Regions from separate parts of the Kitasatospora sp. NPDC022785 genome, predicted to be linked through region 2. Evidence: predicted binding sites of a transcription regulator. Region 2 holds the regulator's gene; each other region holds the start of a gene.
The links. The regulator HspR, encoded in region 2, represses chaperone genes until heat shock. The targets are predictions, from matches to a motif close to TTGAGNNNNNNNNNCTCAA.
Positions count from the first base shown of each region.

Region 1: lon (endopeptidase La) is a predicted target of HspR. The motif match lies at 870-888, and genes of this name have one in related genera.
Region 3: dnaK (molecular chaperone DnaK) is a predicted target of HspR. The motif match lies at 1,306-1,324, and genes of this name have one in related genera.

Region 1 covers NZ_JBVHHB010000004.1:201,231-203,495, reverse strand. The annotation lists gene ACZ3YO_RS08705 (rhomboid-like protein) at 1-756, shown strand, start outside; gene lon (endopeptidase La) at 911-2,265, shown strand, end outside.
Region 2 covers NZ_JBVHHB010000012.1:103,560-105,824, reverse strand. The annotation lists gene dnaJ (molecular chaperone DnaJ) at 1-730, shown strand, start outside; gene ACZ3YO_RS20695 (heat shock protein transcriptional repressor HspR) at 738-1,271, shown strand; gene ACZ3YO_RS20690 (helix-turn-helix domain-containing protein) at 1,475-2,265, shown strand, end outside.
Region 3 covers NZ_JBVHHB010000024.1:7,406-9,670, forward strand. The annotation lists gene dnaK (molecular chaperone DnaK) at 1-1,264, opposite strand, end outside; gene ACZ3YO_RS30020 (DegT/DnrJ/EryC1/StrS family aminotransferase) at 1,773-2,265, shown strand, end outside.

The sequences.
Region 1 (2,265 bases), on a different contig from region 2:
GAAGGTGCCGGACGGGCCGGACCGCCCTACGGGATGCTGCGGTACGGGCTGCGGGCCGGAGTTGCCGGCTGGCTGCTGGCCCGGGTGCCGACGCCCCGGCGCAACCCCTTCGCGCTCGGCTACCTCGCGGTGGTCGGAGCCACCACCACCTTCGCCAAGCTCGCCGACCCGGACCTCGTGCTGCGGCTGCAGGAGGCGTCCAGCTCGGACGGGCACAACCTGATGCACCACCCGCTGCGCGCGCTGCTCTTCAGCGGTTTCTGGGTGGCCGGGACGATCTGGATGCCGTACCTCTGGGCCTTCGCCTTCACCGTCGCGCCGCTGGAGCGGCGGGTCGGGCCGGGCCGGGCGGCGGCCGTCTTCGCCGTCGGGCACGTCGCCGCCACACTGCTCTCCCAGTCGGTGGTGATCGCCGCCGTGGCCGCCGGGCGGCTGGAGTCCGGGGCGCTGGACAACCTGGACATCGGCGTCAGCTACGGCGTGCTGGCCAGCCTCGGCGCGCTGGCCGGGCTGCTGTCGCCGCGCGGGCGGTTGCTGGCGCTCGGGGTGGCGGGTGTGCTGATCGTCGAGCAGATCGCCGGTGACCGGGACCTGGTGACCGGGGTCGGTCACCCGGCGGCGCTGCTGGCCGGGGTGGCGCTCTGGCGTCTGCTGCGACGCACTCCTGACCGCCGCTCGCGCCGCCCCGAGACGGCCGGGCCGGTCCCGGCGTCCGCCCCGCCCTCCCGCGGGGCCGCGCTGCTCGACCGGATGTGACGTCTCCCGGGCGTTTTTGACAGGCCCGCCCGATGCCTTCCCGCCGCTCCGGATCGGCGCCTTTGTTCGCTCATGGCGAACGACGGGCCGGGAACATCCGGCGCTCGCCAAACCTTAGTCAGGTCAACTCAACTTCGCTGACTGGGGAGAGATCATGGCATCGACGTCCACACCGCTCACCCTGCCCGTGCTGCCTCTCGACGACGAGGTCGTGCTCCCGGGCATGGTCGTCCCGTTGGACCTCAAGGACACCGAGGTGCGGGCCGCGGTCGAGGCCGCGCGGGCCGCGGCCACCGGCACCGGTAAGCCCCAGGTCCTCCTGGTCCCGCGGGTGGACGGCTCGTACGCGGCGGTCGGCACCCTCGCCACCGTCGAGCAGGTCGGCCGGCTGGCCGACGGCCCCGACTCCGTCGGGGGGCCGGCGGCGCTGGTGCGCGCCGTGCGCCGGGTCCGGATCGGCGTCGGCACCACCGGGCCCGGCGCCGCCCTCTGGGTGGAGACCACGCCCTTCCGGGAGTCCTCGGTCGGCACCCCGGTGGCCGGGCGCGCCGCCGAGCTGGTCAAGGAGTACAAGTCGCTCTCCACCCAGTGGCTGCGCAGGCGCGGCGCCTGGCAGATCGTCGACCGGGTGGCCCAGACCGAGGGCGTCGGCGAGCTGGCCGACAACATCGGCTACGCGTCCTTCGCCACCGCCGAGCAGAAGCTCAAGGTGCTGCTGGAGGCCGACCAGGTGGCCCGCCTGGAGTACGCGCTGACGCTGCTGCGCGACCACCTCGCCGAGGAGGAGGTCAACGACACCATCCGCAAGGACGTCGAGGAGGGCGTGGCCAAGCAGCAGAAGGAGTTCCTGCTCAGGCGGCAGCTGGAGGCCGTCCGCAAGGAGCTGGCCGAGCTGAACGGCGACCCGGCCGACGAGGAGGGCGACTACCGCGCCCGGGTCGAGGCGGCCGACCTCCCCGAGAAGGTCCGCGAGGCGGCCCTCAAGGAGGTCGACAAGCTGGAGCGGGCGTCCGACCAGTCGCCCGAGGGCTCCTGGATCCGGACGTGGCTGGACACCGTCCTGGAGCTGCCCTGGAACGAGCGGACCGAGGACGCCTACGACATCGCCGGCGCCCGTGCCGTCCTGGACGCCGACCACTCCGGCCTGGCCGACGTCAAGGACCGCATCGTCGAGTACCTCGCCGTGCGCAAGCGCCGGGCCGAGCAGGGGCTCGGCCTGGTGGGAGGCCGGCGCGGAGGTGCGGTGCTGGCGCTGGTCGGCCCGCCCGGCGTCGGCAAGACCTCGCTCGGAGAGTCGGTGGCCCGCGCCATGGGCCGCAAGTTCGTCCGGGTGGCGCTCGGCGGTGTCCGGGACGAAGCGGAGATCCGCGGCCACCGGCGCACCTACGTCGGCGCGCTCCCCGGCCGGCTGGTCCGGGCCGTCAAGGAGGCCGGCTCGATGAACCCGGTCGTCCTGCTGGACGAGATCGACAAGGTCGGCTCCGACTACCGGGGCGACCCGGCGGCCGC
Region 2 (2,265 bases):
GCTCTCCTTCGAGGAGGCCGTCGACGGCGCGACCGTCCCGCTCCGGATGACCAGCCAGGCCGCCTGCCGCACCTGCAGCGGCACCGGCGCCAAGGCCGGCACCACCCCCCGGGTCTGTCCCACCTGCGTCGGCGCCGGCACCGTCAGCCGCGGCCAGGGCGCCTTCGCCCTCTCCGAGCCCTGCCGGGACTGCCGCGGCCGGGGCATGATCGTCGACGACCCGTGCCCCGACTGCCACGGCAGCGGCCGGGCCAGCTCCGCCCGCACCATGCAGGTCCGGATCCCGGCCGGCGTCCAGGACGCCCAGCGCATCCGCCTCAAGGGCAAGGGCGCCCAGGGCGAGCGCGGCGGCCAGGCCGGCGACCTCTACGTCACCGTGCACGTCGACACGCACCCCGTCTTCGGGCGCAAGGCCGACAACCTCACCGTGACGGTGCCCGTCACCTTCCCCGAAGCCGCTCTCGGCGGCACCATCGAGGTGCCGACGCTCAACGGCCCCTCGGTGAAGCTCAAGCTGCCCCCCGGCAGTGCCAACGGCCTCACCCTGCGGGCCCGCGGCAAGGGCGCCACCCGCAAGGACGGCACCCGCGGCGACCTCCTGGTCACCGTGGAGGTCGTGGTGCCCCAGCACGTCACCGGCGACGCGCTGACGGCCCTGGAGCAGTACCGCGAGGCCACCGCCTCCGACGACCCACGAGCCGCCCTGTTCCAGGCGGCGAAGGGAGCGTGACGACCAGATGACCCCCGACAGCAGCCCGCTCGGCCCCCTGGGCCCCGGCGGCCCGATCGGCCCCGGCGTGGGCGAAGGCCTCCCCGGCAGTGCCCCGCGCGCCCGCCGGGCCGCCCCGCCCCCGCAGTACGTCCTCACCGAGGACACCCCGGTCTACGTGATCTCGGTCGCCGCCGAGCTCTCCGGCCTGCACCCGCAGACGCTGCGCCAGTACGACCGCCTCGGCCTGGTCTGCCCCGACCGCACCGCCGGCCGCGGCCGCCGCTACTCCGCCCGCGACATCCAGCAGCTGCGCGAGGTCCAGCGCCTCTCCCAGGACGAGGGCATCAACCTGGCCGGCATCAAGCGGATCATCGAGCTGGAGAACCAGGTCACCGCCCTCCAGTCCCGCATCGCCGAGCTCGCCGACTCCCTCGAAGGTGCCGCCACCACCCTCCAGCAGCGCGAGGCCACCATCCACGCCTCCTACCGCCGCGACCTGGTGCCCTACCAGCCGCCCACCCAGTCCAGCGCCCTGGTGGTGTGGCGGCCCAAGCGCTGACTTGCCGAGCCTGGACACGGCCGCCGGTTCCCTCTGGTCGGGGGGGTGCCGGCGGCTGTCCGTTGGTGAGAGGGTGCCAGTCAACAGGTTCGCCACGCAGCAGTGGAAGAATGCCCGATCCTGCATCCGCCTCACGATCTAGGATCGCGGTGAGGTGCCAGTACCACCATGGGGCCAGTTCGGTCATCGAGAAGGAGCCGTGAATGAGCGGGAGGAACGACTCCGGTCCGGATGTTGTCAGCGCGGGCACGCTGTCCGCCGCCGCCCACGATCTCTACCTTTTGATTATCCGCACCCGTGGCCGCATCAACCGCAAAGAAATCCACGACAGCAGCTACGGCCATCTCGGCGAACTGCTCGATATCGGCCTGCTCATTCCCGACACCGATGACCCCGAGGTCCTGGTGGCGGTCGACCCTCAGCAATTGGCCACCAGACTGAGCACCACGTGGCAGCGGCAGGCGCTTGACCTCCTGGCGCGCGCCATAGCCGTCCCGAGCGACCTACAGGGCCTTGCCGAGGCATTCCACCGGCCGGAGTCGACCGGCGGGATCATCGAATACGTGCACGGAAAAGCACTGATCGCCCAACGGATAAACCACGCCGTGACCTCGGCAAAGGAGGAGATACTCGCCGCCCAGCCCGGCGGACCTCGGCCTCCGGAGGTCCTCTCGCGAGCCATCTCCGACGACCTGGGTGATTTGAAGCGCGGCATATCCACGCGGACCATCTACCACCCGAGCACCCGGTACCACGCGCCGACCCGGGACTACGTCGCGAAAATCACCGAGGCGGGAGGCAAGTTCCGCACTCTCGACGAGCCCTACACGCGGCTGATCATCGTCGACCGGCTCCTCGCCGTGATTCCGGTCGCGGAAGACCTCAACGTCGCTGCCTTCATCTACGATCCGGCAGTCATCCACTTCCTCTTCCACGAAGTGTTCGAGCGCAACTGGAACCGCGGCCTCGATTTCAGCGGCGGCCGGACCGTTCC
Region 3 (2,265 bases), on a different contig from region 2:
CGCGCTCGCCCTGGTAGACCTGGATCTGCACGGACGGCTGGTTGTCCTCGGCCGTGGTGAAGATCTCCGAGCGCTTGGTCGGAATGGTCGTGTTGCGCTCGATCAGCCTGGTCATGATGCCGCCCTTGGTCTCGATGCCGAGGGACAGCGGGGTGACGTCGAGCAGCAGGACGTCCTTGACCTCGCCCTTCAGCACACCGGCCTGGAGCGCGGCGCCGACCGCCACCACCTCGTCCGGGTTGACGCCCTTGTGCGGGTCCTTCCCGGTGAGCGACCTGACCAGCTCGGTGACGGCCGGCATCCGGGTCGAGCCGCCGACCAGGATGACGTGGTCGATGTCGGACACCTGGATCCCGGCGTCCTGCACCGCCTGGTGGAACGGGCCCTTGCACCGCTCCAGCAGGTCGGCGGTGAGCTGCTCGAACTGGGCGCGGGTGAGTTTCTCCTCCAGGTGTAGCGGACCGTCGGCGGAGGCGCTGACGTAGGGCAGGTTGATGCTGGTCTCGCTCGCCGAGGAGAGTTCGATCTTGGCCTTCTCGGCGGCCTCGCGCAGCCGCTGCGCGGCCATCTTGTCCTTGGCGAGATCGATCCCGTAGCCGTTCCTGAACTGCTGCACCAGGTGGTCCACGACCTTCTGGTCCCAGTCGTCGCCGCCGAGATGGGTGTCGCCGTTGGTGGACTTCACCTCGACCACCCCGTCGCCGATCTCCAGCAGCGAGACGTCGAAGGTGCCGCCGCCCAGGTCGAAGACCAGGATCGTCTGGTCGTTCTCCTTGTCCAGCCCGTACGCGAGCGCCGCCGCGGTCGGCTCGTTGACGATGCGCAACACCCTCAGGCCGGCGATCTCGCCCGCCTCCTTGGTCGCGGTGCGCTGGGAGTCGTTGAAATACGCCGGGACGGTGACGACGGCGTCGGTCACGTCCTCGCCCAGGTAGGCCTCGGCGTCGCGCTTCAGCTTCTGCAGCACGCGGGCGGAGATCTCCTGCGCGGTGTAGCGCCGGCCGTCCACGTCGCCGGCCTCGGGGAAGCGCCACTGCGCCTCGCCGACGTGCCGTTTCACCGAACGGGCGGTGCGGTCCACGTTGGTCACCGCCTGCCGCTTGGCCACCTCGCCGACCAGCACGTCGCCGGCCTTGGCGAACGCCACCACCGACGGCGTGGTGCGGGCGCCCTCCGCGTTGGGGACGACGGTGGGTTCGCCGCCCTCCAGGACGCAGACGACGGAGTTGGTGGTGCCCAGGTCTATCCCGACCGAACGAACCATCGCCGGCCTCCTTCCGCACAGGCCCCGCCGGGCTGCGGGCCTTGAGTCGGGCCAAGTCAATTGTCGCTCCGTCGTGGGCACCCGGCCGCCCCGGCAGGTCCGGCCGGGCCGGACCTGCCCGGACCTGCCCGGACCTGGTCGGGCGCCCGGGCCGGGGAAAGCGCCGCGGGCATCCTCGGACACGTCCGGTGAGTGCTGTGCGCGCAGCGGTGGCGACACCCGGACGGAGTATCCGCGGCCTGCGCAGGGCGACGGAGGGGTCGCCTCCCGGAGCCCTGGGCGGGCGGCGGGGCGCGAGCGAGGGCAGGGGGGCGCGAGCGAGAGCAGGGGGGCGCGGCGGGCAGGGGCTGCGGATCACCCGGGTGGGCGGTGACGACGGGCCGGGGCCGGGCGGGCGAAGTAGCGTGATGTGCCTGGCCCGACCGTTTTGCCCGGTCTGCCCGGAGATACGTGTTTCCCAGAGATGCATGTCCTATGAAGTGTTCATCCTGCTGTCGGAGGAGGCCCGATGGGCGTTCCAGCCGCTCGCATCGTCTTCGACGAGAGCGACCGTTCGGCCGTCGCGGACGCGGTGACGGAGATCCTCGCCACCGGCGCGCTGACGCTCGGCCCCTGGACCGAGCGGTTCGAGGAGGCCTTCGCGGCCGAGCACGGTGCCACGCACGCGGTCGCCGTCGCCAGCGGCACGGCGGCACTGGAGATCGTCCTGCGCACCGTCGACGTCCGCGACCGTGACGTGGTCGTCCCGGCCGTCACCTTCTACGCGACCGCCGGAGCCATCCTGCACGCGGGTGGGCGGCCGGTCATCGCCGACGTCGACCCGGCCACCTTCGCCCTCAGCCCCGAGACGCTGGAGGCTGCGCTCACCCCGGACACCGCCGCCGTGGTGCTGGTGCACATCGGCGGGCTGATCACCCCCGAGGTGGACGCCCTGCGCGCGATCTGCGACCGGCGCGGCATCCCGCTGGTGGAGGACGCCGCACACGCCCACGGCAGCAGCT